Regions from separate parts of the Brachybacterium sp. GCM10030267 genome, predicted to be linked through region 1. Evidence: predicted binding sites of a transcription regulator. Region 1 holds the regulator's gene; the other holds the start of a gene.
The links. Region 1 encodes HspR, which represses chaperone genes until heat shock. Its sites were predicted from a motif close to AAGTTGAGTCNNNNNGACTCAACTT; they were not measured.
Positions count from the first base shown of each region.

Region 1 (14,253 bases):
TCGGCGGCTCCACCGCCGGCGCCGTGAAGGGCTGAACGGACCCTCCCGATGAGCGATTTCCCCTCCCCCGCCCCGCAGCCGGTCGATCCCGCGATCGAGCCCAGCGGCGTGCCCCTGACCGAGCAGCCCCACCACGACTCCGGCCCGTCCTTCGTGCCGGGTCCGCGGGCGGGCCTCGGCCAGGAGGCCACGCTGCGGGTCTGGGTGCCTGCCGCCTATCCGGCCCGCACCCTGGCCCTGCGGTCCGTGGTGGACGGGGAGATCCTCACCGGGGACCTCACCCCGCGTCCCGCGTCCGACGGCACCGGCACCTGGTGGGAAGCGACCCTGACCGTCGCGAACCCGGTCGTGCCCTACCGCGTCGCCGTGCTCGCCGAGCCCGGTGCCCGCACCGCCTCCGGCGCCCCGGTCCCCACCTACGCCTGGCTCACCGCCGCCGGCCTGGTGCCCTGGGACGTCTCCGACGCCACCGACTTCCGCCTGGTCGCGCACGAGCCGGCCCCGGACTGGGTGGACGACGCGATCGTCTACCAGGTCTTCCCCGACCGCTTCGCCCGCAGCTCCCGCATCCCCGAGGACGCCGAGGGCCGCCCCGTCCCGGAGGACCTGCCCGCCTGGGCGGTGCCGATGCGCTGGGACGAGGAGCCCGCGGTGCGCGGCGACCTCACCGGCGCCCAGTACTACGGCGGCGACCTCGACGGGATCATCGAGCGCCTGGACCACATCGCCTCCCTCGGCGCTGACACCGTCTACCTCACCCCGATCTTCCCCGCCGGCTCCGTGCACCGCTACGACGCCTCCACCTTCGAGGCGGTCGATCCGCTGCTCGGCGGCGAGGAGGCCCTGGTGCGGCTCTCGAAGGCGCTGCACGCGCGCGGTATGCGCCTGGTGCTGGACCTGACCACCAACCACACCGGGGACACCCACGAGTGGTTCCGCGCCGCCCAGGCCGATGCCGGGAGCGAAGAGGCCGGGTACTACCTGTTCACCGAGCACCCGGACCGCTACGTGAGCTGGCTGGACGTGCCGAGCCTGCCCAAGCTCGACCAGCGCAGCGCCGCCCTGCGCGCCCGCCTCACACGCGGCGAGGGCTCCGTGACCGCGCGATTCCTCGACGAGCCCGTGCTCGCCGACGGCTGGCGCATCGACGTGGCCAACATGACCGGCCGCCACGGTGCTGTGGACCTCACCCGCGAGGTGGCCCGCGAGATGCGCGGCACCCTGCGCCGAGTCCGCGCCCGCACCGGCCGGGACACCTGGCTGGTCGCCGAGCACGGCCACGACGCCACCGGGGACCTCGACGGCGACGGCTGGCACGGCACTATGAACTACACCGGCTTCACCCGGCCCCTGTGGGCCTGGCTGGCCGAGCCCGGCAGCGCCCTGAACTGGCTGGGACTGCCCATGACGACGCCGCGGCTGCCCGGCGGTGCCGTCTCCCGCAGCCTGCGCGACTACAACGCGCAGATGCCCTGGCCCTCCCGACTCCACTCCCAGAACCAGCTCTCCAGCCACGACACGCCCCGCACCCGCACCGTGGTCGGCGAGCGCGGCCGCCAGCTCACCGCCGTCGCCGCCCTGGCGGCCCTTCCCGGGGTGCCCACCGTCTTCGCCGGGGACGAGCTCGGCGCCGAGGGCCTCACCGGGGAGCACGCCCGCACCCCGATGCCCTGGGCCGCCATCGACGCCCTCGCCGAGCAGGCGGGTGATCCCGGGGACGCCGATCTTCCGGTCGATGCCGAGGTGCTGGAGGCCACCCGCACCCTGCTGGGCCTGCGCCGCGAGCACCCGGCCCTGCGCCGCGGCGGCCTGCGCTGGCTGCACACCGGGGACGACGCCCTTGTGCTCGTGCGCACCCACCCGGACGGCGACATCATCGTGCACCTGGCCCGGGACGCCCACGATCCCGTCGCTCTGGACCTGCGGTCCCTGCCCGGCGTGACCGGTGCCCATCCCCTGGCGGCCGTCGGCGGCGCCACCGCCGCCGCGGACGGACCGCTGCTGCACCTGCAGGCCACCGCGGCCGGCGCCACCGTGCTGGCTGCTGAAACGACCACGGAACCGACCTCTGTCTGAGACTCCACGAATCCTCCGGGCCGGCACTCCCCGTCGGCCCGGCGCCCCGCACCGCCCCCATCGGAAGGACACCATGACCACCACCTCCTCGCCCGCCCCCGCGACCGCGCAGCCGGAGGCCGGCGCCCCCGAATGGTGGCGCGACGCCGTGGTCTACCAGGTGTATCCCCGCTCCTTCGCCGATGCGGACGGCGACGGCATGGGCGACCTGCCCGGCGTCACCTCCCGCCTGCCCTACCTGCGCGAGCTCGGCGTGGACGCCCTCTGGCTCTCGCCCTTCTACACCTCCCCGCAGCGCGACGGCGGCTACGACGTGGCCGACTACTGCGACGTGGACCCGCGCTTCGGCTCCCTCGCCGATGCCGACGAGCTCATCGCCTCCGCCCATGCGATGGGCCTGAAGGTGATCGTGGACATCGTCCCCAACCACTCCTCGAGCGAGCACGAGCTGTTCCAACAGGCACTGGCGGCCGGGCCCGGCTCCCCCGAGCGGGACATGTACGTGTTCGCCGACGGCCGGGGTGAGCACGGCGAGCTGCCGCCGAACAACTGGACCTCGATCTTCCACGGAGAGGCCTGGACCCGCGTCACCGAGGCGGACGGCACGCCCGGGCAGTGGTACCTGCACATCTTCGACACCTCCCAGCCGGACTGGAACTGGCAGAACCCGCACGTGCACGCCCTGTTCCGGGATGTGCTGCGGTTCTGGCTGGATCGCGGGGCCGACGGGTTCCGCGTGGACGTCGCCCACGGGATGGTCAAGCCCGAGGGGCTGCCGGACGCCGCCGTCAACGCCGAGGGGCTGCTGGACATCCCCGAGGGCGAGGTGCCGATCTACTTCGACAACGACGGGGTGCTGGAGATCTACCGCGAGTGGCGGCCGATCCTGGACTCCTACGAGGGCGAGCGGATGATGGTGCTGGAGGCCTGGATCCCCGAGCACCGGCTGCCGCTGTACATCGGCCCCGAGGAGGCGCACCAGTCCTTCAACTTCGGGTTCCTCCAGGCCACCTGGGGCGTGGAGACGATGCGGGCGGCGATCGAGAAGCCGCTGGCCCTGGCCGATGCCGTGGGCGCGCCCACCACCTGGGTGCTGTCCAACCACGACGTGATCCGGCACGCCACCCGCTACGGCTTCCCGCCCGGCTACCGCTTCGGCGAGGGGCTGGGCCGCGAGGAGACGCCGGACGCGGCGCTGGGCCTGGCCCGCGCCCGCGCGGCGACGCTGCTGATGCTGTCCCTGCCAGGCGCCGCCTACCTGTACCAGGGCGAGGAGCTGGGCCTGCCGGAGGTCGCGGAGATCCCCGACGCGCTGCGCGAGGACCCCGCCCATCTTCGGGCCGGGGTGCCCGGCCGTGACGGCTGCCGCGTGCCGCTGCCCTGGCGGGCGGACGCCCCGGCGCACGGCTTCTCCCCCACCGGCGAGAGCTGGCTGCCGCAGCCGGAGGAGTTCGGGGCGCTGGCGGCGGATGCGCAGGAGGGCGTGCCCGGGTCGACGCTGGAGATGTACCGCGCCGCGATCGCGCTGCGCAGGGAGCACGGCCTGGGCCGCCCGGACGCCCCGGTGGAGTTCCTCGAGGACCTGCCCGAGGGCCTGCTGGGCCTGGTCCGCGACGAGGTGGTGGTGCTGGTGAACACCTCGGAGCAGGAGCTGCCCCTGCCCGACGGACCGGACGGCCTCGACCTCGCGGACGCGGAGGTGCTGGTCGGCTCCGCCGAGCCCGTGCCCGGCCGGCTCCCGGCCGACGCCGCCGTGTGGCTGCGTCGGCGCTGAGCCGCCGCTGCGCCGGGGAGGAGCAGCACTGACGCCGCCGGCTGGTCGCTGGTGAGTCGCGGTGCTCACGTCCGGCCGCGCAGGGCCCGTCCCTGCGCGGCGGGAGCCCGCCTCCCCGCTAGGATCGCGCTCATGCGCTCGCCCTCCGCCCCGGTCGACCCCGGGTTCGACGTCGTCGTGCTCGGGGCCGGCCTGAACTCCCTGAACCTCACGATCGCCTTCCACGCCCAGTACGGGATGCGCTGCACCACCGTGGTGCGCACCCCGGTGGCGATGAACGAGCGCACGGTCACGACGGACCTCGTCACCCTCGGCGCCGACGCGAGCGACGAGGACCTGCGCGATGCGCTGATCGACCTGGCCGCCCAGCGCCCCGCCGGCCGGCCGGCGCTGCTGCTGACCAACGCGGACTCCCTCATCGAGCTGATCGATCGCTTCCGCGCCGATCTGGAGCCGCACTACCTGCTCGCGCAGGTCGACGCCCTGCTGCTGTCGCGCCTGGCGGACAAGGCCGAGTTCGCGGAGATCTGCGAGGAGCTCGGCATCGACACGGTCCCCACCGTCATCGTCGACTTCTCCCGGGCCGGGGAGCAGAACTGGAACGGGCACGAGGAGCTGCCCTGGTCCTATCCCGTGGTCGGCAAGGCCGCGAACACCGCCGAGTACCACCACGTCGACTTCCCCGGGAAGAAGAAGGTGTTCTTCCTCGAGTCCGCGGAGGAGCAGCAGGCCCTCGTGCGGTCCCTGCGGGAGGCCGGCTTCACCGGGCGCTTCCTGTTCCAGGAGCTGATCGAGGGGGACGACACCGCGCAGCGCTCGATCACCGCCTACCGCTCCAGCCGCGGCAAGGTCACCCTGCTCTGCGCCGCCCAGGTGCTGCTGGGCGAGCACACGCCCGATGCCCTGGGCCGGCCCGCCGCCATGGTCACCGGCGACTTCCCGTCCCTGACCGCCGCCGCGGAGAGGTTCCTCGACGCGGTGGACTACGTCGGCTTCGCGAACTTCGATGTGAAGGTCGACCCGCGCACCGGCCGCGAGTGCTTCTTCGAGATCAACCCGCGCATCGGCCGCAACAACTACTACGTCACCGCAGCCGGGGAATCCGTGGCCCGGCACGTCGTCGAGGATCGCGTCCACGGCCGGGACCTCGAGCAGGTCGTGGTCACCGACACCGTTGTGTACTCGATCCTGCCGGTGCGCCTGGTGCTGCGCTACCTGCGCGATCCCGCACTGCGGGACCGGATCCGCCGCGTGGCGCGCACCTCCCTGCGCAACCCCTTCCGGTACGGTCCTGAAGGTCTGTGGATGCGCGCCTACTCCGTGCTCTCGGGCCTGAACTTCGTGCGCAAGTTCCGCGCCGTGTACCCGCGGCCCACCGACACCGGATTCTGATCCTGGGAAGGACCCCGCCCCGATGCCCGACACCCCCGCCCGCCCCTTCGCCGTCGATCCCGCACCCGGGATCGACCTGGTGCTGCTGGGCGGTGACATCGGCATCTACGCGCTGGCCCGCGCCTTCCACGAGGAGTACGGGATCCGGGCCACCGTGGTGACCCGCAAGGTCGTGGGCCCCGTCGCGGATTCCTCCATCCTGGAGACCGTCGAGGTCGGGATGTCCGCGAGCGAGGACGAGCTGATCCGGGCCCTGCTCGAGGTCGGGTCCGGCAAGGCCTCCGGGCCGGCCGGGCACCGCCCGATCCTGCTGGCCAATGCCGACTTCCTGGTCTCGTTGCTGGCCGCCCACCGCGACCGCCTGAGCCAGTACTTCCATCTCCCCCTGCTCGCTGACGACGTGCTGGCCACGGTGGCCGACAAGGCGGCCTTCAGCGAGGTCTGCGAGCAGATCGGGGTGCCCACGCCGCGCACCGTCGTGCTCGATTTCGCCGGCGGCTCCACCCCGGAGGTTCCCGAGCTCGATCTCGGCTGGCCCGTGGTCGCCAAGGCCTCCCGCTCCTCGGCGTACAACGCGGTCTCCTTCCCGGGCAAGCGCAAGGTCTTCGAGCTCCACGACCGCGCCCAGCTCCTCGACCTGGTCGGCCGGCTCAGCGCCGCCGGGTACACCGACCGCTTCGTGGTCCAGGAGATGATCCCGGGCGATGACACGTCCATGCTGTCGGTGACCGCGTACGTCGACACCCGCGGGAAGGTGACGCTGCTGGGTGGGGCGCAGGTGCTGCTGGAGGAGCACACACCCATCGCCCAGGGGAACCCGGCGGCGATGTACACCACCGACCTGCCCGACGTGCTCGAGCAGTCCGTGCGCTTCCTCGAGCACACCGGCTACCGCGGCTATGCGAACTTCGATGTCAAGATCGATCCGCGCGATGGCATCGCCAAGTTCTTCGAGGTCAATCCCCGCATCGGTCGCAACAACTACTACATGACCGCGGCCGGCGCGAATGTCGCCGTGCCCGTCGTCGCCGATCTGGTCGAGGACCGCGAGGCGGAGCGGATGGTCCCGCAGCAGGAGATCCTCTACTCGATCGTGCCCTGGATGCTGCTGCGCCGGTACATCATCGATCCGGACCTGCGCGCGCGGGTGCGGGAGATCGGTCGGCGCTGCACCGTCCACCCGCTGTCCTACGGCCCGGAGGGCCCGCGGCGCCGCGCCTACGTCCTCGCCGCCCAGGCGAACCAGGTCAAGAAGTTCCTCCAGCACTACCCGCGACCGTCGGCCGACGGATTCTGAGCCGGACGCCCCCACCGACGGCGGCGCGGGCAGAGCGGTCGGCCGAGCGGTCGGCCGAGCGGTAGGCCGGGCCGCCGGCCGGTCGACAGCGCGGCCGCACCTGCTTACGCTGGCAGGCATGAGCGAGAACACCTTCACCGTGACCTCGAACGCGACCCCGGACGGCACCGAGGTGGCTCCCCAGCAGCTGGTGGAGAACCTCGGCGGGCAGAACCTCTCTCCCGACCTGACCTGGTCGGGCGCCCCCGAGGGGACCCGCTCGTTCGCGGTGACGCTGTTCGACCCGGACGCCCCCACCGGTTCCGGCTTCTGGCACTGGATCGCGTGGGACATCCCTGCCACCACGACCTCGCTGCCCCTCGGCGTCCCCCGCGAGGAGCCCTCCCTGCAGCAGGGCGTCAACGACTTCGGCAACCGCGGGTACGACGGTCCCGAGCCGCCCGCCGGACCGCCGCACCGCTACACCTTCACGGTCCACGCCCTGCCGGTCGAGACGCTGGGTGTGGACCCCGACGGCCCGCACATCAGGGCCCGGTTCGCGATCTTCAGCCAGCAGCTGGCCTCCACCTCGCTCACCGCGCATTACCAGGTTACGAACTGACGCACCAGGGGGAAACACTCCGCGACGGCTCGGGCGTGCCCCGTCGTGGTCGAAGATCGCCGCCCGTAGGCTCGAACCATGAGGTCGAGGACATCCCACGGTGAGTGGACGAGGCAGATATCAGACCGGAGTCTGACCCCGTTCATCCGCTCGACGGACGACGGAGACGCCTCCGAGTGCGAAGGTCGAGGGGTGAACGTGATCCAGATGCGCCCCGCCGACCGGGCGGCCACCGCCCGGACCGCCGCCGAGCGGACCGGGGGCGAGCGCCGCGGCGGCGAGCGTGCCGGCGGTGAACGCACCGGCGGCGAGCAGCGACCGCTGCGGGTGCTGCTGACCACCGACTGGTGGGAGCCGGTCGTCAACGGCGTCGTCGCCTCCGTCGCCACTCTGCGCCGGGAACTGATCGCGCTGGGCTGCGACGTCCGCGTCCTCACCCTCTCCCAGGGGATCCGCACCCGCAGCGAGCCCGGCGTCTACCGCATCGGCTCGGTCTCCGCGGCCATGTTCTACGACCGGGCGCGGATCGGCATGCCGGCCAGCCGTCGAGTCCTGCGGGACATTCTGCGCTGGCGGCCGGATGTGATCCATTCCCACTGCGAGTTCTCCACCCATGTGTGGGCCCGCCGGATCGCCCGCACCCTCTCGGTGCCGCTGATCCACACGTACCACACCATCTACGAGGACTACACGCACTACTACTCCCCCAGCCGCACCGTCGGCCGCAAAGTGGTCGCGACCTTCTCGCGGCGCGTGCTCTCGGGCACCGACGCCGTCGTCGTCCCCACCGCCAAGGTCGCCGCGCTGCTGAGCGGGTACGGGGTGCGCCGGCCGGTCCACGTCGTCCCCACGGGGCTGGATCTGGAGCGTTTCCGACCGGCCGCCTCCGAGGCCGAGCGGGCCGACACCGCCGCCCTGCGCTCCCGGCTGGGCATCGGCGCGGACCAGAAGGTGCTGGTCTCGGTGTGCCGCCTGGCCAAGGAGAAGAACCTCGACGAGGTCCTGGACATGGTCGCGGCCGCCGATCGCAGCGACGTGGTCCTGGTGCTGGTGGGCGAGGGCCCCTATCGCGAGGAGCTCGAGGAGCGCGCGCGGCAGCTGGGCATCGCCGATCGCGTCGTGTTCACGGGCGTGGTCGAGCCCGCCGAGGTCCAGCGCTGGTACCGCGTCGGCGACGTGTTCGTCAGCGCCTCCCTGAGCGAGACCCAGGGCCTGACCTTCATCGAAGCCCTCGCCAGCGGCCTGCCGCTCCTGTGCCACCGGGACCCGTCGCTGGCCAGCGTGGTCCTCGACGGCCGCACCGGCCACCAGTACGAGACCGCGGCGGAGTTCACTCAGCACCTCTCGGCACTGCTGGATGACCCGCGCACGCGCCGCGAGATGGCTGCCGCCGCGGTCGACCACGCCGCGGCCACCTTCGGGGCCCGCCGGTTCGGCCGCTCCGTGCTCGAGGTGTATCAGCAGACCCTGCTGCGTCACTCCCCGCGCGTCATCACCCGGATGGCGGCCGTGGCATGAGCACCGCGATCCAGTCCGCACCGACCGCCGTGGCCGTCCCCGGCGGGATCTCGCGCGCCGAGCGCTCGACGCTGGAGCTCGCCGGGGAGCCCGGGACCGTCGCGCCACCGCGCATCGGTGACCACGGGGAGCTCGGAGCGCTCGGAGGGTTCGGAACCGGCCCCGCCACCCCGGCCCGTCGGGACCCCGTGCGGATCGCCGCCCGCCTCTCCCCGCTGCTGGGACTCGGGCTCAGCATCGGCTTGATCTGGTGGGGCCTGCAGACGGGCGTGCTGCAGTCACTGGCGAACCTCCAGAGCTTCATCGACTCCCTCGGAGCCTGGGGACCGGTGGCCTTCCTGATCGTCTCCGCCGCCTCGGTGGTGTTCCCGATCGTGCCCGGTGGCCTCCTGGTCATCGCCGGCCCGGTCCTGTTCGGTCCCGTCGAAGGCACCCTGCTGAACTACTTCGCCGTGTGCACCGGGTCTCTCCTGAACTTCCTGATCGCCCGGCACGTCGGCCTCGCGCTCATCGAACGGATCTTCCGCCCGCGGACGGTCGAGAAATTCCTGGGTTGGACGCGCAACGCCCACTTCACCCGCGCCTTCGGCCTCGCGATCGCGCTGCCGATCGCGCCGGACGATCTGCTGTGCTACATCGCCGGGACCACCCGGATGCGGTGGCGCACCTACGCGGCGATCATCCTGCTGTGCAAGCCGTGGGCCCTGATCGCGTACGGGCTCGGCGTCAGCGCCATCCTGCTCCGCGTCCTGCCCTGGTGAACGGAGGAGAGTCATGCTCATGAGGACCCGCGCCGTCAGGCGCCCCCGCCGGCCCTGGGACCCGGCCGTGCACTGGCTGGACCATGTCGTCCACACCCTCCTGCCCGGGCGGCACCCGCGCCGCAACGTGCGCACCCACGAGCCGCTGCGCGTGCTCATGCCGCACGGCATGGCCGGGCTCGCCCGCGAATCCGGGATCGGAGCGGCGATCCGGCATCAGGAGTCCGTGGTGCGCGCGCTCGGGCACAAGGTGGTCACCAATCCGCTGCTCCCCTTCGATGTCGTCCACCTCAACACCCCGTTCCCGGACACCCCGCTCCTCGCGCGCTGGGCCCGTCTATGGCGCCGGCCCGTGCTGGTGTGGGCGCACTCGACGGAGAACGACTTCCGCGATTCCTTCCCCGGCTCCAACCAGCTCGCGCCGCTGTTCCGGCGGTGGATCTCGCACCTGTACCGCCTCGGGGATGCCGTGGTCACGCCCAGCGAGTACTCCCGGGAGCTGGTCTCGGACCCGAAGTACGGCATCACCAGCAGCATCCATGTGCTCTCCAACGGCGTGGACACCACGTTCTTCCGTCCGGATCCCGAGGCGCGGCCGCGGCTGCGCGAGTCCCTCGGCATCGCCCCGGATGCGAAGGTGGTCATCAGCGTCGGCATGCAGCTGGTGCGCAAGGGGATCCTCGACTGGGTCGAGGTGGCCCGACGGATGCCCGAGGTCACCTTCGTCTGGTACGGCCGCACGGACGAGCGCCTGCTGACGGCCGACGTCGAGCGCGCTCTGGCCACTGCGCCCTCGAACGCCCTGTTCCCCGGCTACCTCCGCCCCGACAAGCTGCGTGAGGCCTACTGCGGCGCGGACGTGTTCTGCTTCCTGACCAAGGAGGAGACCGAGGGGATCGTGCTGTGGGAGGCACTGGCCTGCGGAGTTCCCGCCCTGGTGCGGGCCATCCCGCTGTACCGGGACCGGATGCCCGACGGGGTGCTGACCCACCAGGTCGCCGGCGACGGCCCCGAGTTCCCGGCCGAGGTCGCGCGCAAGCTCACCGATCTGCTGGAGGGGCGGCTCGAGGACCTCACCGAGGCCGGGCGGCTCGCCGCCGAGGACGTCGATCTGCGCTCGGTGGCCCGCCGGCTCGAGGAGATCTACCGGCTGACGGGCGTGCAGCCCCATCGCCGCTCGCGCGGTCTCACTGCCGACGCGAGGGACGCCACAGTACGAGCGCGCCTCCGCCGCGCCGCTGGGGCCTCTCGCCCCGGCGCAGCGCGCTGATCTCCCCGTCGCGGTCGGCCGAGAACACCCGCCGCTGCGCGGGGGTCATCGCGTCGAGAGTCTCCTGGACGCTCTCGAGCTGGTCGGCGAGGTCGTTGACCTCGTCCTGCAGCTCCATGATCCGTTTGATCCCGGCGAGGTTGATGCCCTGGTCCTGGGAGAGTCGCTGGATCTCGCGCAGCTTCGCGACGTCGCGCGCACTGTAGCGCCGGCCCCGCCCGCGGGTGCGCTGCGGGGAGACCAGGCCCAGCCGGTCGTACTGGCGCAGCGTCTGCGGGTGCATCCCGGACAGCTCCGCGGCCACGGAGATCACGAACACGGGTGCGCGCTCGTCGATGCGGTGCGGGCCGGCCATCGGGGATGCTCCTTCCTGCGCCAGTTCTACGCGGGATACCTACGTCGGGCGAGGTCTGCTCTCTGCTCCGTCCTACTCTGCCAGGCCGGGGCCTGCCGCCGGCGGCAGCCGGCGCACGAGGACTCGGTGGCGAGAGGCCGCGCCGGCGGAGCGGCGAGGCCGCCCCGCCGGAGCGGGTGTCAGCGGGCGGCGGCCTCCGCCAGTCCTGCCCGCGGGTCCTCGTCGGCCAGCGCCTCGCGCAGATCCTCGACGGCCCGCTTGGCCTTGCCCTCGACGTGGGTGGGCACCGCGACCTGCACGGTGACCAGCAGATCACCCGTGGTCTTCTTCGTGGTGATGCCCTTGCCGCGCACCCGCAGGGTGCGGCCCGACGGGGTGCCCGGTGGCACCTTGACGCTCACGGAGCCGCCGTCGAGCAGCGGCACCGACAGCGTGGTGCCCAGGACCGCCTCGTCGAAGGAGATCGGGACGGTCAGGCGCAGGTTCGCGCCGTCACTGCTCCAGACGGGATGCTCCTCGACGTCGAGGGTCAGCAGCAGGTCGCCCGCCGGGGCCGAGCCGGGACCGGGGCGTCCCTTGCCGCGCAGCCGGATCTTCTGGCCGTCATGCACGCCGGCCGGGATGCGCGCCGTCACGGTGCGTCCCTCGACGTTCAGGCGGATCTCGGTGCCCAGCGCGGCGTCGCGGAAGCCGATGCGGGTGCGGGCGGAGATGTCGGCCCCCTTCGGCGGGGCGCCGCCTGGTCCACCGGCGCCGCCGAAGCCGCCCGTGGCGCCGAATCCGGCCGGACCGCTGCTGTAGCCACCGCCGGCCTGCCCGCCGAACATGCGCAGGATGTCCTCGAGATCCGGCTCTGCCGCGCCGCCCCGGGCGCCGCGTGCCCCGGCGCCGGAGAAGCCGCCGCCCTGGCCGCCGAACATGGAGGAGAAGACGTCCTCGAAGCCTGCACCGCCGGGGCCGCCCTGGCCCGCGGAGAAGCGCGCGCCGCCGGAACCCATGGCATGGATCGCGTCGTACTGCTGACGCTGCTCGGGATCGTTGAGCACCGAGTAGGCCTCACCGACCTCCTTGAACTTCTCCTCGGCCGTGGGGTCGTCGGGATGACGGTCGGGGTGGAACTTCTTGGCCTTGGCCCGATAGGCCTTCTTGATCTCCTGCGCGCTCGCGTCCTTCGAGACGCCGAGGACCGCGTAGAAGTCCTTGTCGAGCCAGTCCTGTCCGGACATGTGCGTCTCCTTTCGGGAGCGTCAGGGGCTTCCTGGGGTCGGTGGGCGGTGAGTCGGTGGGTGAGAGATATGGGGCCGACGGGACACGCCCGCCGGGGCGGGGAGGGCGGGGCCCTGCCGGCCGGGTGATGGCCGGCAGGGCCCCGCGCCGCCCCTAGGTGCGACCGGTCAGGCCGGGCCGCGGGTGCTCACCCGCGCCGGTCGCAGCACGCGCTCGCCCAGGGCGTAGCCGGGCTGCATGACCTGCGCGATCGTGGTGGTCTCGGCGTCGTCGGCCTGCTCGTGCATCAGCGCCTCGTGGAGGTTCGGATCGAACTCCTCCCCGACGGCGCCGTAGCGCCTCAGACCGTGCGACCCGAGGGTGTCCTCGAGCTTCTGGGCGATCGAGTGGAAGGGGGTGCCCTCGGCGATGTCGCCGTGCTGACGCCCCAGCTCCACATCGTCCAGGACGCCGATCAGCGAGGTCAGGACACGGCCCACGGCCGCCTCCTTGCCCGCCTCGGCGGCGCCCTCGATGCGCCGGCGCGAGTTGACGTACTCCGCCTGCTCGCGCCTGAGCTGCTCGGTCAGCTCGGTGACCTGGCCCTCGAGCTCGGCCACCCGGCCGGCATCTGCCGGGACCCCGCTGCCGGAGTCATCGCCCTCGGCCGCCTGCTCGTAGAGCTTCGCGGCCTCGGCCTCGATCGGGTCGACGGGCTCGGCGCCCTCCGCCGGGTCCTGCTCGTTCCCGGCGGAGGCGGTCTCCGAGGCGCCGGAGTCACGGACGCTGCCGTCCTCCGGGTTCACCTTCCGCTTGTCGTTGAAGGAGAACCGGGGCTCACCCTCGGGGCGCTGCGCGTCGTCGGGAGTGCTCTGGTCCTCGCTCATCACTTCTTCTCCTCGTCCTCGTCCACGACCTCGGCGTCGACCACGTCGTCATCGTCCGACGAGGTCGAACCGCTCTCGGCACCCTCGGCCCCGGCGGCGCCCTCGGCACCCTCCTGCTCGGCCTGGGAGTAGATCGCGGTGCCCACGGCCTGCAGGGCCTCGTTCAGCGCGTCGCGCTTGGACTCGAGGTCCTCGGTGGAGGTGTCCTCGCTGGCGAGGGACTCCTTGGCCGCCTTGATGGCATCCTCGGCCTTGGTGCGATCCGCATCCGGCACCTTGCCCTCGTTGTCCTTGAGGACCTTGTCGCCCTGGTAGACGAGCTGCTCGAGGGTGTTGCGGGCGTCGGCGTTCTTGCGGCGCTCCTCGTCCTCGGCGGCGTGGGCCTCGGCGTCCTTCACCATGCGGTCGATGTCCTCGTCGGACAGGGCGGAGCCGCCGGTGATCTGGATGGACTGCTCGTTGCCGGTGCCGCGGTCCTTCGCGGTCACGTGCACGATGCCGTTGGAGTCGATGTCGAAGGTGACCTCGATCTGCGGGATGCCGCGGGGAGCCGGGGCGATGCCGGTCAGCTCGAAGGTGCCCAGCATCTTGTTGTCCCGGGTGAACTGACGCTCGCCCTGGAACACCTGGATCGCCACGGAGGGCTGGTTGTCCTCCGCGGTGGAGAACACCTCGGACGTCTTGGTCGGGATGGCCGCGTTGCGCTCGATGAGCTTGGTCATCACGCCGCCCTTGGTCTCGATGCCGAGGCTGAGCGGGGTGACGTCCATGAGCAGGACGTCCTTGCGCTCACCCTTGATGACCGCGGCCTGCAGGGCCGCGCCCACGGCGACGACCTCATCGGGGTTGACGCCCTTGTTGGGCTCCTTGCCACCGGTCAGGGACTTCACGACGTCGGTCACAGCCGGCATACGGGTGGAGCCGCCGACCAGGATCACGTGGTCGATCTCGGAGACCGAGATGCCCGCGTCCTTGATGACCTGGTGGAACGGCGCCTTGGTGCGCTCGAGCAGGTCGGAGGTCATGTCCTCGAACTGAGCCCGGGTGAGCTTCTCGTCGAGGTGCAGCGGCCCGTTCTCGGTCATCGAGAGGTACTGCAGCGAGATGTTCGTGGAG
Region 1 covers NZ_JBHTCX010000017.1:141,522-155,774, forward strand. Annotated here, with positions in the region: gene ACFQS2_RS15215 (sugar ABC transporter permease) at 1-35, shown strand, start outside; gene ACFQS2_RS15220 (glycoside hydrolase family 13 protein) at 49-2,076, shown strand; gene ACFQS2_RS15225 (alpha-amylase family glycosyl hydrolase) at 2,150-3,850, shown strand; gene ACFQS2_RS15230 (carboxylate--amine ligase) at 3,983-5,242, shown strand; gene ACFQS2_RS15235 (carboxylate--amine ligase) at 5,265-6,539, shown strand; gene ACFQS2_RS15240 (YbhB/YbcL family Raf kinase inhibitor-like protein) at 6,658-7,140, shown strand; gene ACFQS2_RS15245 (glycosyltransferase) at 7,333-8,658, shown strand; gene ACFQS2_RS15250 (TVP38/TMEM64 family protein) at 8,655-9,419, shown strand; gene ACFQS2_RS15255 (glycosyltransferase) at 9,439-10,689, shown strand; gene ACFQS2_RS15260 (heat shock protein transcriptional repressor HspR) at 10,607-11,044, opposite strand; gene ACFQS2_RS15265 (DnaJ C-terminal domain-containing protein) at 11,224-12,270, opposite strand; gene ACFQS2_RS15270 (nucleotide exchange factor GrpE) at 12,439-13,137, opposite strand; gene dnaK (molecular chaperone DnaK) at 13,137-14,253, opposite strand, start outside.

Region 2 (14,253 bases), on a different contig from region 1:
GAGCACCGGGAAGCGCACTGGCATGACCCTCAAGCCCGCCGGCGAGGTCTCGACGGCCCCGGTCGTCGCCACCGGACTGATCGGCGGCTGGCTCACCGCCCGGGAGACGGGGCTCCGCCCCCTCGGCGGCGTCGTCCTCGCTGCGGCCGGGCTGTATGCGGGCCGGACATGGCTGGCCCGTCGCGGCCCTGCGACCGCCGCGGCGCTGGGAGCGACCTACGTGCTCGGCTTCGGACTCTCCCACCCGCTCGCGAAGAAGATCGGAGCCTGGCCCGCCGTGCTCACCGTGACCGGCGTCGCCGCCGGCGCCGCCGCCCTGCTGTCCGACGCGGCCTACGGGGAGTGGACCCCGGCGGACCCGGACGCCTGAGCGGTTCGACCCGGCGCACGAGCGCCGCGCGGGTCTCGGACGCTCCATAGCGGCACGTCCACCTGAGAAACGCGTCCGGCGAGCAACGCCTCGGGCGACGCGGCACGTCCCGCGAAACGGCGCGCCCGCACGGCACCGAACGGCCGCGAATCAGCACGTCCTCACCAGTGGCGATGCAGGCCCACCTGAACGGAATGCGCTTAACGACTGTCGGATGCGGCAATAGTTGACTAGGCTAATACTCCGGTCCCGACCGCCGGGACCCCCGCTCCCCCTCTGAGGACTCCTTTCCCCATGTTCGGCACCATGAGCCGCCTCTGGCAGACGGTCCGTCCGATTCGTTTCCGCCTCTATCTCGGCCTGCTCAGCGCCCTCGCCGCCTCGATCGTCGCGCTGATGATCCCCCAGGTCCTGGAGCACATCGTCAACCGCCTCGAGAACGACGCCGTCGCCGCCACCATCCTGACCGGCGGTGCCATCGTGCTCGGTCTCGGTGTGCTCGAAGCCGGCCTCCTCTGGCTGCGTCGCACCTTCGCCGTCGCCCCCTCGACCACTGTCGAGAAGCAGATCCGCGTGGACTTCTACCGCAAGGTCCAGAACCTGCCGGTCTCCTTCCACGACGGGTGGGGCTCCGGTCAGCTGCTCTCGCGCATGCTCACCGACATCAACATCATCCGCCGGTGGATCGCCTTCGGCATGATCATGGCCGTGGCCAGCTCCGTCACGGTGATCGTGGGGATGGCGCTGCTGTGGCGCTCCTCGGCGATCCTCGCGCTGATCTTCTTCCTCGCCGCCGTGCCGGTCTCGATCATCGCCTATCGCTTCCACCGGAACTTCTCGATCCTCTCGCGGCTGTCCCAGGATCAGAACGGCGACCTGGCCACCACCATCGAGCAGTCCGTCCAGGGCATCCGTGTGCTCAAGGCGTTCGGGCGCGGGCCGTCGGCCCTCGAAGGCTTCACCGAGCAGGCGGAGGAACTGCGCCAGACCGAGGTGCGCAAGGCGACGGCCATCGCGCGCTTCGACATGTTCATGTTCATGCTCCCCGAGCTCGCGCTCGGTGTCTCTCTCCTGGTGGGGCTGTACCTGACCGCGAACGGCTCGATCTCCACCGGTCAGCTGGCCTCCTACTTCGCGACCGCGACCCTGGTGGTGGGCCCCGTGCGCATGCTCGGCATGCTCTTCGGGCAGGCCGTCAGCGCCACCACCGCCCTGGATCGCCACTACGAGGTGATGGATCAGTTCAACAGCATCACCTCACCGGAGAACCCCACGCCCATCGACCACGCGGCGGCCCGCGGCGCCGTGGAGCTGCGCGGTGTCCACTTCCGCTACGAGGACGCCCCCGGCCATGTCCCCGACGTGCTGGACGGCGTGGACCTGCAGATCGACCCGGGCGAGACCATGGCGCTGGTCGGGGTGACCGGCAGCGGCAAGTCCACGCTGCTGCAGCTCGTCCCGCGGCTGTACGACGTCACCGCCGGCACCATCTCGATCGACGGGGTCGAGACCCGGGACATGGATCTCGTGGACCTGCGCACCCTGACCGCCTTCGCCTTCGAGGACGCCACCCTGTTCTCCGGGTCAGTGCGGGAGAACGTCCTGCTGGGTGCAGATCGGTCGCTGAGCGAGGAGGAGTCCGAGAAGCTGCTCGAGCTCGCCCTGTCCACGGCCGACGCCGACTTCGCCTTCGACCTGCCCGACGCGGTCGACACCCGTATCGGGGAGGAGGGCATGAGCCTCTCCGGCGGCCAGCGCCAGCGTCTGGCTCTCGCCCGTGCGATCGCGGCCCGCCCGGCCGTGCTGCTGCTGGACGATCCGCTCTCGGCACTGGATACCAAGACCGAGGAGAACGTCACCGGCCGCCTGCGCGAGGTGCTCGAGGGCACGACCACGCTGATCGTCGCCCACCGCACCTCCACCGTGGCCCTCGCCGACCGCGTCGCCCTGCTCGATCGTGGCCGGGTGGTCGCCGTGGGCACGCACACCGAACTGATGGCGAGCTCTCCCCGCTACCGCTGGGTGATCGCCAACCAGGAGGAGGAGGTGCGCCGCGACCAGGACATCGAGACCCTCACCGGGGAGCTCGACCTGCGAGGCCTCCAGGGCTCCGCCGACGTGGAGCACGGGTCCGACGGTGACGGCGAGGCGCCACCTGACCTCCGCGCGGGGCAGGACGAGGGCCAGGTCCGCACCGGCGCCGATGCCGACGCCGACGCCGATGCCGATGCCGATGCCGATGCCGATGCCGTGACCGTCACGGCGGGGATCCCCGCCGCCGGCCGTTCCGACCAGGACCAGAGCGACCGGGAGGAGGAGCGATGAGCACCGCGACCCTGCAGGACCAGAACGACGACGAACAGCGAGTCCTCTCCCCCGAGGAGAACAAGCTCTCGAGGCAGAGGTCCTTCAAGCTGCTGGGCGAGCTGATCGCCCCCGTGAAGGGCCAGTTCGCTCTGATGGCTCTGATGGTCATCATCGCCCAGCTCGCCGTGGTGGCCGGGCCCGCGATCATCGCCTGGGGCATCGACAACGCGCTGCCGGCGCTGATGGAGGGCAACAGCATCCCGGCGTTCCAGGCCGCAGCGATGCACCTCGGCGCCGCGATCGTCGGCGGGGTGCTCACCTACGGGTACGTGCGGCAATCCGTCGTGGTCGGCCAGAAGATGCTGCTGTCCCTGCGCCGCCGCGTCTTCCGCTTCACCCAGCGCCAGGACCTCGAGTTCCACGAGTCCTACACCTCGGGCCGGATCGTCTCCCGGCAGACCTCCGACATGGAGGCGCTGCGCGAGCTGCTGGACTCGGGCGTGAACGTGATGGTGGGCGCCTCGCTGTCCATGGTGTTCACGATCGTGCTGATCGTGGTCATGGACTGGCAGACGGGGATCGTCATGCTGCTCATGCTGGTCCCCTGCGTGATGCTCACGAAGTGGTTCCAGCGGCGCTCGCGGATCGAGTACCGGGCGATCCGTTCGCACTCCGCACGCCTGATCGTCCACTTCGTCGAGGCCATGGCCGGCATCCGCGCAGTCAAGGCCTTCCGGAAGGAGGAGCGCAATCAGCAGGAGTTCGACGACCTCGCCCAGGACTACCGCGACGCCTCGCTGCGCTCGGTCAACGTCTTCGGCATCTACCAGCCGACGCTGCGCTTCCTGGCCAACGTGACCATCGCGGCCGTGCTGGTCGTGGGCGGGTTCCGCGTCATGAACGGCGATCTGCAGGTGGGCGTGCTGGTGGCGCTCGTGCTCTACTCGCGCCGCTTCTTCCAGCCGGTCGACGAGATCGCGAACTTCTACAACGCCTTCCAGTCCGCGGTGGCCGCGCTCGAGAAGATCGCTAACCTGCTGGCCGTCCAGCCCACCGTCAAGGAGCCCCAGGACCCCATCCCGATGCCGAGCTCGAGCGGCCAGATCGACTTCGAGGACGTCTCCTTCCGCTACACCGCGGACGGCCCGACTGTGCTGAAGCCGATGGACCTGCACATCCCCGCCGGGCAGACGGTCGCGCTGGTGGGCCAGACCGGTGCCGGCAAGTCCACCGTCGCCAAGCTCATCTCGCGCTTCTACGACGCGACCGAGGGCAGCGTGAAGCTCGACGGCGTGGACCTGCGGAACATCTCGATGAAGGACCTCACGCGCAACATCGTCATGGTCACCCAGGAGGCCTACCTGTTCTCCGGGACCGTCGCGGACAACATCGCGCTCGGCAAGCCGGGCGCGAGCCGCGAGGAGATCGAGAGGGCCGCGAAGGCGATCGGCGCCGACTCCTTCATCGAGTCCCTCCCCTACGGGTACGACACCGACGTGAACAAACGCGGCGGGCGCGTCTCGGCCGGTCAGCGGCAGCTGATCTCCTTCGCCCGCGCCTTCCTCGCCGATCCGCGGGTGCTGATCCTCGACGAGGCCACCAGCTCGCTGGACATCCCCTCCGAGCGCATGGTCCAGGAAGGCCTGACGCGCCTGCTGGGCCAGCGCACCTCGCTGATCATCGCCCACCGCCTGACCACGGTGATGATCGCGGACCGGGTGCTCGTGGTCCACGGCGGCGAGGTGGTCGAGGACGGCTCCCCGCAGGAGCTGGTGCGTGCCGGCGGCCGGTTCGCGGCGCTGTACCAGGCGTGGCAGGAGTCGATGTAGCGGGGATCAGCGGCGTCCGTGGACCGCGACCCGGGAGCCGCTGGACCGCGACCCGGGAGCCACTGGCGCGGCAGCCCGAGCCCGGGGAGCAGGGGCCGGACGAGTATCCGGCTCAGGCTCCCAGCATCGCTCGCAGCTCGCCGGTGAACCCCTCCACCTCGACCGGCACCTCTGGGCGCCGGAACGTCTCCGGCGTGACCAGGAAGCGCTGCTCGAGAACGATCGGATCCCCGTCGGTGGACACGTGCGTCCCGTTGTCGACGTACCCGCAGGCCCGGGAGACGCCGAAGGACGCGTCGTTGCCCATGCCCGCCGAGGACTCGGCCCGCTGCGCTCCGAGGTGATCGAAGGCGAGGACCAGCATCGCCTGGCGCATGAGCTTCCCGTAGCCGTTGCCGTGGGCGTCCAGGGTCAGCCAGGAGCCCGTCCCGACCGTGCGTCGGTCGGCGAAGCGCTGGGCGGAGACGTCCTGGCAGCCGATCAGGCGCCCGTCGGCCCAGATCCCGAAGTTCAGGGCCCACGCCTCGGGCGAGACGTTCGAGCGCATCCGCCACTGGAACTTCACCGCCTCGCGCACGCGCACATCCGGTTCGGCGCGGTACCAGGGGAACGCGTAGGGCACCTCGGGATCCTCGAAGATCGGCCGACGGATCAGCTCCGCGTACTCCGGCAGATCGGCATCGGCGAGCGGACGCAGAGTGAGGTCGCCCGCGCGGATGCTCAGGCCGAGGGGCGGGTACAGCACGTCGAGGCCGGGGCGCGTCTCCATCGCCCCACTTTAGGCACACCGGCCGCATCCCGCAGCCCGTCCGGATGCCCGTTCCACGACCACGCTCGCGAGGCCGCCGTGGCAGACGCGCGAGCCGTGCCGAGAGGGCGTCGGGACCGGCGGAGAGGCGTCGGACCCAGCGGAGAGGAGCGGGCCCGGCGGGGAGGGGTCGGGCCCGGCGGAGAAGGCGTCGAGCTCAGCGGGCACCGCGCCGGGATCAGGCATGAGGACGCCGGGGCCGGTCGTCGCGCCAGCTGACTGGCTGCGGCGACCGACCCCAGCCTGGGCTGCTGCTGGTCGGGTCCTCGGGCGGGGCGCTGCGCTGACCCTGCCGGCGACCCGGCAGGGTCAGCCTGCTGAACGCACCCGGGTCCCGGCCGGTCCGGTCACACGCCGACGGGCTCCGCCTTCTGGTCCGACGTCGACCCCTCGAGGGTCTGGGCCTGGTTCGAGTCCTGGCCCGAGCCGCTCTCGCTCGAGGTGATCTCCTGCGAACGGTCGCTGTGGCCCACCGCGATCTTGCGCGGCTTGGCCTCCTCGGCCATCGGGATCGTCAGGCGCAGCACGCCGTCGGCGTAGTCGGCCTGGATGCGATCCAGAGCGACCCGGCTGCCCAGCGTCATCTGTCGGGCGAAGGTGCCGCTGGGACGCTCACGGGTCAGCCACGTGCGCTCGCTCTGCGGGGTCGAGCCCGAGCGCTCGGCGCGGACGGTGAGGGTGCGGTCATCGACGTCCACGTCGATGCTGGAGGGGTCCACGCCCGGCAGGTCGATCTCCGCCGTGAAGCTGTCACCGTCACGGTAGAGATCCATCGGCATGCCGACGGAGGCGGGGGTACGGGTGAGATCGGTGAAGAGTCGATCGACTTCCTGGAACGGAGAGAACGTGCGAGCCATGATGAACCTCCTGGAGTGTCTCGGTCGTACATCGAAGAACCTGCGGAGCGCGCCGTCCCTGGCGCTCTCACCCCGCACAACACCTGTGCCCCACGCCGTATTCCAAAGTTGAGCCCCTAAGGCTCATGTGATCTACGTCACGCCTCATCGGTGTCCGCGTGACCGCTCGCGCAACGGGCCGTCCCGGTGCCGGCGATAGGCTCCGACGATGACCACCGACGTACTCCTGACCGGCTTCGCGCCCTTCGGCGGCGAGCTCGAGAACCCTTCGTGGGAGGCGGTGCGGCGGGCGGCGCCCATGCTGCGTGACCGCGGGGTCGCGGTCCAGGACGTCGAGCTGCCCGTCGAGTTCGGTCGCGCCGGGGACCTGCTCGAGGCGGCTGTGCGCGAACACCGTCCAGGGCTGGTGATCGCGACAGGCGTGGCCGCCGGGCGCACCGCAATCACGCCGGAGCGGGTGGCGATCAACATCCGCGATGCCCGCATCCCCGACAACGCCGGTGCGGCACCGATCGACGAGCCGGTGATCACCGGCGGCCCGGTCGCGTACTTCACCGATCTCCCGATCAAGGCGATGGTCGCAGCACTGTCCGCCGAAGCCATCCCGGCCGCGGTGTCGCAGACGGCGGGCACCTACGTGTGCAACGACGTCTTCTATCGGTTGCAGCACCTGGTGGCCACCGGGACCGGGGCCGCCGGCGCGATCCGCGGCGGGTTCGTCCACGTGCCGTCGACCGACGTGGTCGACGTCGGAGTGGCCGCTGCCGGCCTGGTGCGTCTCACGGAGGTCGCACTGGGCTCCCCGTCGGATGTACGAGTCAGCGGCGGCGCACTGCACTGACCGTCCGCGACCGGCGTGGCCCGGTCACTGCGAAGGCCTTCCTGCCTGAGCCCCCACACCGGCTCTTCCTGACGGGCAGAGCACGTGGAAAACTCCCGATGGCACTCCGTGCTGCCGCGGCCGACGGCTCGTGCACGGACCGCTGAGCCCGGCTGTCCACATCACTGTCCACAACGGTGGATGAATGACAGACGTGTAGTTCACCAGGTACGAGCCACATCGAGCCCATGTACAGCGTGTCCCCAGGCGAATGGCGGACGAGCGTTGTCCACACCAGCCGCCGGCTCGTGGCCGTCTGCAGGACCGAGAACCGAACGCGCAGGTCATGCGCATCATCAGTCGAGCAGGGGCCCGACGGCCGGATGCGGTTGCACCGGACCCGTGCGCGACGAAGACGCTGGCCAGAGCAGTTCAGGCACAGCGCGCTGCGGGAGGCACGGAGGATCGTCGTTCCGGCCGTCCACACCGCGCGTCCACCACGGACGGCGAGTTTTCCACAGTGATGCTCGCTCGGTCCCCCGCCGTTGGCCATTTCTCCACATCCCCGTCCACAGCTGGGGATAGTCACAGCCATGTGATTCGCCCGCGGGGGTCTCTGTGCCGGGCGATCCCGGGGTCCGGCGCCGAGCCCGAGTGCGCCGGCGTCAGGCGTCAGGCGTCAGGCGTCAGGCGTCAGGCGTCAGGCGTCAGGCTCAGGCGTCAGGCGTCAGGCGTCAGGCGTCAGGCGTCAGGCGTCAGGCGGGGAGCATGACAGTCTTGGCGGCGACCAGCGCCACGCACAGCAGCACCCCGCACGCCACGATCCCCACGTGGACCATCGCCGAGCGCCGGGCGAGCGCCTGCCGGTCCACCCCCGGCGTCGCCTTGGGACGCAGGGCGAACATCCCGGCGGTGACCAGGCCGCCCATGATGAGCCCGCCCAGGTGACCCTGCCAGGAGATGTTGGGAACGGTGAAGGTGATGACGAGGTTCAGCACGATCAGCACCGCGATCTGGGCGGTCTGCCCTCCCATCCGCCGGTTGACGACGAACATCGCGGCGAACAGCCCGAACACGCCGCCGCTGGCCCCGAGCGTGCCGCCGTACCAGGCCTGGCTGAGCGGGTCGGTGAGCAGGTAGACGGCCGTGTGGCCGGCGAGGACCGAGACGAAGTAGACCGCCGCGAACCGCACGTGGCCCATGGTCTGCTCGAGGTACTGGCCCACCACCCACAGGGCCCACATGTTCAGCACCAGGTGCATGATGCCGCCGTGCAGGAAGCCGCCGGTGAGGAAGGTCCACGGCATGACCAGGGCACGGAACGGGGCGAAGACGCCCAGCTGGTAGACGAGATCACCCGCGACGGTCTGGCCGACGTAGGCCAGGATGCACAGGGCCATGACGGTGTAGGTGACGTAGGGCCGACGAGCCCCGATGGTCCCGCCCATCGCGTTGCGCGGCCGGGCCGATGCCTGCTGCCGGGAGATCTCCCGTTCGCAGTCGACGCAGAGCACCCCCACTGATGTCGGTCGCTGGCAGTCCGGGCAGGCCGGACGGTCGCAGCGCTTGCAGCGCACGTAGCTCACCCGGTCGGGGTGGCGGGGGCAGACCGGCTGGCCCTGCGGGTCAGGGTTGTCCTCGGCGCTGTAGCCGTAGCTGGGGCGTTCCATGGCGTCCATTCCACCACGGGGACCTGGGCCGGAGCCGCGCGCTGCCAAGAGGTTCGGCTCAGGGCGAGGTGTAGGGGAAGGCGGCGAAGAGTTTCTCGTACCGGGCTCGCTGGGAGGCGCTGATCGGGTGCAGCTCGGTGAGGTCGAGCTTCCGTCGGCCGGCAGGGCCCTTCCGGGTCCAGGTCCCGCGCATCTCTCCACGGCGGATCGCGGCACGCTTGAAGACGCCGTTGTTGCCGGGCACGAGCGCTTGGTGGCGCTTCTCGTCCATCAGGTACAGGCGGTCCCGGTAGCCCAGGACGAGTTCGTCGAACCCCGGCAGCAGCATCTCCCGCATGGTCTCCTTCTCCCGCACCGCATAGTCCTCGGCCAGTCCCGGTCGCCACCACAGCTGTTCGCCGCCGCCGGAGCGGGCGTCGGCCGCAGTGGTGTGCAGCCGCCCGTCCCCGTCGGCCCAGCCCGTCTCCAGCCGGTCCGTGATCTGGGGCAGCGCTGACCGGATCCTTCCCAGCGGGAGCTTCGACCACCAGGCCAGGTCCCGCTCCCCTGCCGGGCCGTGACTGGTGAAGTACCGCCGGGCGAGCTCGGCGATCGCCGCGGTCTCATCGCCCCCGAAAGCCGCCTCGAGGTCCGAGCGCGGTGGCAGCCACGCGGAGGCCAGCACCACGGCGGTCTCCTGCTCGCGCCACGGGCCGAGAGCGACCAGCCCGGAGGCCAGGAAGTAGGTGAGCAGGTGATAGCCGCGGCCACCGTCGGTCGCCACGCCGGCCGCCTCCCAGGCGGCCATGACGTCCGTGCGCAGCACGCCCTGTCCCACGCCGCGCTGCGAGGCCGGGGCGACGAGTTCGACGAGCGCGTCCGCGGCCCGCCGGAAATGCTTCTCGTCCAGGCCCAGCTGGGCTCGGCGACCGATCGAGGCGCGCAGCGGGCCGGCCGCACACAGCTGGGTGAGCCAGGCGAGGGTGTCCGCGGCGACGGCGAAGACGGTTCCGCGCATCGGGTAGCCGCGCACGATCTCTGCGCGGTCGAAGGCGGCGAGCACCGGCTCGAGCTCGCCGCCGGTGCGCAGCGCCAGCGACGCCATCACGCCGGGCAGGTCCTGTCCCTGATGGGCGCCGAAGGCATGGGCCGCCTCCGTCGGGCTGTCGAAGCGGCGCGGGCCGGCGAGGCCCTGCGCGAGGATCCGGGCACCGGCGAGGTGTCGCTGCGTCATGACGCGAGACTAGTGGCGGGGTCCGACGGACCCGGCTGCATACGACAGCGGCACCTCACGGAGCGTCTCGTGCGAGATCTGCTCCGGGAGGTGCCGCTGCATCGGGCGACGATCCGGCCCGCGGTTACCGGGCCGGGATCGGGCCGAGGTGGCCTCGGGGCTGCGCCCAGGTCAAGTTCGAGGCCGTGGGGCTCACTTCTCGATGGTCACCGAGTTGATGACGATGTCCTCGAGGGGACGGTCGCGCATATCGGTCTTGGCGGCACCGATCTCGTCGACGACCTTCTTGGAGTCCTCGTCGGCCACCTGGCCGAAGACGGTGTGCTTGCCCTGCAGGTGCGGGGTGGGGCCGAGGGTGATGAAGAACTGCGAGCCGTTGGTGCCGGCGGGCTGGCCGGTGATGGCGTTCATGCGCTTGCCGGCGTTGGCCATGGCCAGCACGTAGGGCTCGTTGAAGTTCTTCTCGGAGATCTCGTCGTCGAAGGTGTAGCCGGGACCGCCGGTGCCGGTGCCGATCGGGTCCCCGCCCTGGATCATGAAGCCGGAGATGATGCGGTGGAAGACGACGCCGTCGTAGAACGGACGGGTGACCTTCTCGCCGCTCTCGGGGTCGGTGAACTCGCGGGTGCCCTCGGCGAGGCCGACGAAGTTGTCGACGGTCTTGGGTGCGTGGTCCGGGAACAGCTCGAGACGGATGTCCCCGTGGTTGGTGTGCAGAGTTGCGAACATGGCGTCATCCTCGCACAGACGCTGCTGCAGGAATCCTGCGTCCCCATCGCACAGCAGAGGGACGGCAGAGCGTCGGACGGGGCCAGCGCCGACCGGTCGGCCGGTTCGATCCTGACCGGTCGTCTGGGTGCGTTCATACTCGCTCGCGTTAGAGTTGTGCCACACGGGTCGAGTCATCCCCTCAGGGGTGCCGCGGCCCAGGGACCACCGTCGGCCCGACCCGGCGGATTCGACCGAAAGGGGAAGCTCATGGCGCTGACCACCAAGCGGGAAACCAAGAAGGCCAAGAAGCAGGCCGCGAAGACGGCGGCTGCCGCCGGGGCGACGGCCGGGAGCGCTGACAAGGCCGTCCAGGAGCTGCAGAAGCTCGCGGCCAACGTCGGTCCGGTGGTGTCCGAGGGCGCGCGCGAGGCTCGCCTCCGGGCGAGCGGGCTGGTGGACCAGTACGGTCCCGGCGTCGAAGAGCGCTTCCGTCAGCAGAGCGAGAAGTTCTCGGAGCTCTCGCAGAACCTCGGCCCCCGTGCCGACAAGTTCAAGCGTGACGTGCAGGAGGACTACCTCCCCCGCGCCCGCAAGACCGCCGAGACGACCAACTCCGTCCTGCGCGCCGCGGTCGAGGCCGCTCGCAAGGAGATCGACAAGGGGCAGGGCGAGATCAAGGCCGCCGCTCTGGCGCCCACCCCGGCGGCGAAGAAGAAGGGCCGCGCCGGCAAGGTGCTGCTCGTCCTCGGCCTGGCTGCCGCCGGTGCCGCCGCGGGCTACGTGGTGTGGCAGAAGACCCGTCCGGTCGAGGACCCCTGGGCCCCGCCGGCGGACTTCGCTCGCGCCCACTACCCGGCCTCCGCCTCCAGCGAGTCCGATTCCTCCACCGTCTCCGACACCGTCGGCTCGGCCGACGCCGGTGACGTGGCCCAGGCCCTGAAGGGCGAGGATCGTCCCTCCGACGTGGAGCCCAAGGAGGTCAAGGTCGACTCGGACCCGGCCGAGAGCGATGCGGCGCAGGACGACGAGAAGCGCGGCACCCACCGCGGCGACTCCTGAGTCCTCACCCCTGACGCGTCGCTCCCCGACGCGGGCAGCGGAACGTTCAGTGCACGGCGCGGCGATCCCGTCCTCCGACGGTGATCGTCGCGCCGTCGCTGCGTCTGCCCCCGCTGGGCCTGGTCCCGCTGCGTCTGTCCCCGATGCGTCTGTCCCCGCTGGGTCTGCGCCTGCTCCGCGTACGTCCGATGGGCGTGAGTCCGCTGGATCTGCTGCGCACGGAGCCGAGATCTCCACGCCTCGATTGCGGCTGTCACCGGTCAGCGAGGGCGATCTCGAGGAACTGTTCTCCCTCCACGCCGATGCCCGCGCGTTCGTCGACGACCTGACCGAGCCGCTGACCGCGCGCGCCCAGATGCGCTGGGTGCTCTCCCGCTGGATCGAGCACTGGCAACGGCACGGATTCGGGTACTTCGCGGTGCGAGCGCGTGGGAGGACCGGTTTGCCTGCCGGCCTGCTCGGCGTGGTCGGGCTCGCCACGCTCGAGGCCGACGCCGACGGCGGGCGCGACCGCGCAACCGAAGCAGCTTCCGCCTCCGGTGACTCCGCACTGCTCAGTGCCTACTGGCGGCTGGATCCCGGGGCGGTCGGTCGCGGTGTGGCCACCGAGGCGATGGCCGCCGTGATCGATGACCCCGTGGTCGGGGCTCGTGAATGCGCGGTGGTGGCCGTGACGGCGGCAGGCAACGCCGCCTCCCGTGCCCTGGCCGCGCGCCTGGGCTTCCGCGCCGCTGCGCCGGACCGCCCCGTCCCCGGCGATCGCCCGGGCGACGTCCTCCTCGTCCGGCCGGGTGCCTGACGAGCCGGTGCGCGAAGGCTCCTCTTGACGCCCGCGCTTGACCATGTACCGAGAACATGGTGTGCCCTCGTGGTGACCGGCGACCCCGTCGGTCCCCCACCGGTCACCGAGGAGCACCCGCCGTGCGTCTGATCCATGAATCGCTCTCGCTCATGCGAGAGCATCGCCGTGCCTATCGTCTGCTCAACGTCATGGCGTACGGCCTGCTGGTGCTCGGGATGGCCATCGGGATGCTGTTTCCTGAGGTCACCGCGTCGCAGCGCACCGGGTTGCAGGCGAGTGGGGACGCGGACCTCGTGACCTCGCTGCTGTCCTCGCCGTGGCTGTTCGCCCTGACCATCCTCGCCGTCAACATCGGCCGCATCATCGTGGCGACCATCGTGGTCCCATCGCTGGTGATCCCCTTCTCCGGGATCGCCGTCTTCGCCTACTTCGCCGTGACCACGGGGATGACCCTCGCTCCGGTGGACACGGCCACGCGGATCTCCCTGATCCCGCATGTGCCGACCATGGTCATCGAGTTCCAGGCGTACGTGCTGATGATGCTCGGTGCCTATGTCCTGGGCCGGGCATGGCTGCGCCCCGCGACGGTCGGCCAGCAGAGCCACCGGCGGGGCTACCTCGGCGGGCTGCGGCGCATGGCCTGGCTGGCCCTCGCCGCCCTGGCACTGCTCGTGGCCGGAGCCGTCTATGAGGCGTTGTCGCTCGTGTACCTGCTGCCCGTGGTCTTCGGTCTGCTTGCGCCATGATGGGTGCACCGGAAAGGAGTGTCCGCATGGTCTGGAGCACCAGTCAGCTGGCGCGGATCGCAGGCACCACGCTGAACACCGTGAGGCACTATCACCGGATCGGCGTGCTGCCGGAGCCCGAGCGGGCCTCGAACGGCTACAAGCAGTACGGCATCCAGCATCTGGTGCAGCTGGTGCGGATCCGTCGGCTCAGTGCGCTGGGGATCCCGCTGACGCGGATCGCCGCCTCGGCTCCGGGCGCCGCCGCATCATTCGAGGAGATCCGCAGCCTGGACGCCGAGCTCGAGGCGAGGATCCGTCGTCTGCAGGGGGCACGCAAGGACCTTGCAGAGCTGATGTCCCATCAGGCTCCCGCCGAGACCCCGGCCGGGTTCGCCGCGGTGGCATCGAGTCTCTCGGAGTCACAGCGTGGATTGCTCGCCGTGTACACCACCGTGTTCGACGGTCCGACGCTGGAGTCCTTCCGGCAGGCCGTCCTCGAACCCGAGCCGACCGATCTCGAGTTCGATCGTCTTCCCGCCGAGGCCACGGACGCGGAGATCGAGGATCTCGCCCGCCGCATGGTTCCCGCGGCCCGGCGGACGCGCACGAAGCACCCGGAGCTGACCGACGCCCTGGAGCGCTCTCCCCACGGGGCCGAGGCGGCCGGGCTGATCCTCGCGCACGCCCTGGTGGAGCTCTACCACGGCGCCCAGATCCGAACCCTGCAGCGGCTCGAGACACTGCTCGCCGAGGAGGTCGGCGCAGCCGAGCCCGACGGTTCCTAGACTGACGCCCATGCCCGCTCCCCCGAGCCCGCGCGCTGCCGGCCGCTACGCCCCCTCCCCCAGCGGCGACCTGCACCTGGGCAATCTGCGCACCGCGATCCTCGCCTGGGTACTGGCCCGCCGCAGCGGCCGGGCCTTCCACCTGCGCATCGAGGACCTCGACCGGGTGCGGGAGGGCTCCGAACAGCGTCAGCTGGAGGACCTCGAGGCTCTCGGCCTGGACTGGGACGGTGAGGTGGTCCGCCAGTCAGAGCGCGGTGCGGCCTACGACGAGGCGATCTCACAGCTCCTCAC
Region 2 covers NZ_JBHTCX010000002.1:347,369-361,621, reverse strand. Annotated here, with positions in the region: gene ACFQS2_RS01990 (hypothetical protein) at 1-370, shown strand, start outside; gene ACFQS2_RS01985 (ABC transporter ATP-binding protein) at 665-2,695, shown strand; gene ACFQS2_RS01980 (ABC transporter ATP-binding protein) at 2,692-4,506, shown strand; gene ACFQS2_RS01975 (GNAT family N-acetyltransferase) at 4,619-5,275, opposite strand; gene ACFQS2_RS01970 (Hsp20/alpha crystallin family protein) at 5,662-6,171, opposite strand; gene pcp (pyroglutamyl-peptidase I) at 6,380-7,012, shown strand; gene ACFQS2_RS01960 (rhomboid family intramembrane serine protease) at 7,747-8,661, opposite strand; gene ACFQS2_RS01955 (DNA glycosylase AlkZ-like family protein) at 8,720-9,874, opposite strand; gene ACFQS2_RS01950 (peptidylprolyl isomerase) at 10,067-10,603, opposite strand; gene ACFQS2_RS01945 (hypothetical protein) at 10,853-11,644, shown strand; gene ACFQS2_RS01940 (GNAT family N-acetyltransferase) at 11,889-12,443, shown strand; gene ACFQS2_RS01935 (hypothetical protein) at 12,566-13,192, shown strand; gene ACFQS2_RS01930 (MerR family transcriptional regulator) at 13,219-13,959, shown strand; gene gluQRS (tRNA glutamyl-Q(34) synthetase GluQRS) at 13,970-14,253, shown strand, end outside.
Region 2: a site for HspR is predicted at 6,277-6,301, ahead of ACFQS2_RS01970 (Hsp20/alpha crystallin family protein). Genes of this name have one in related genera too.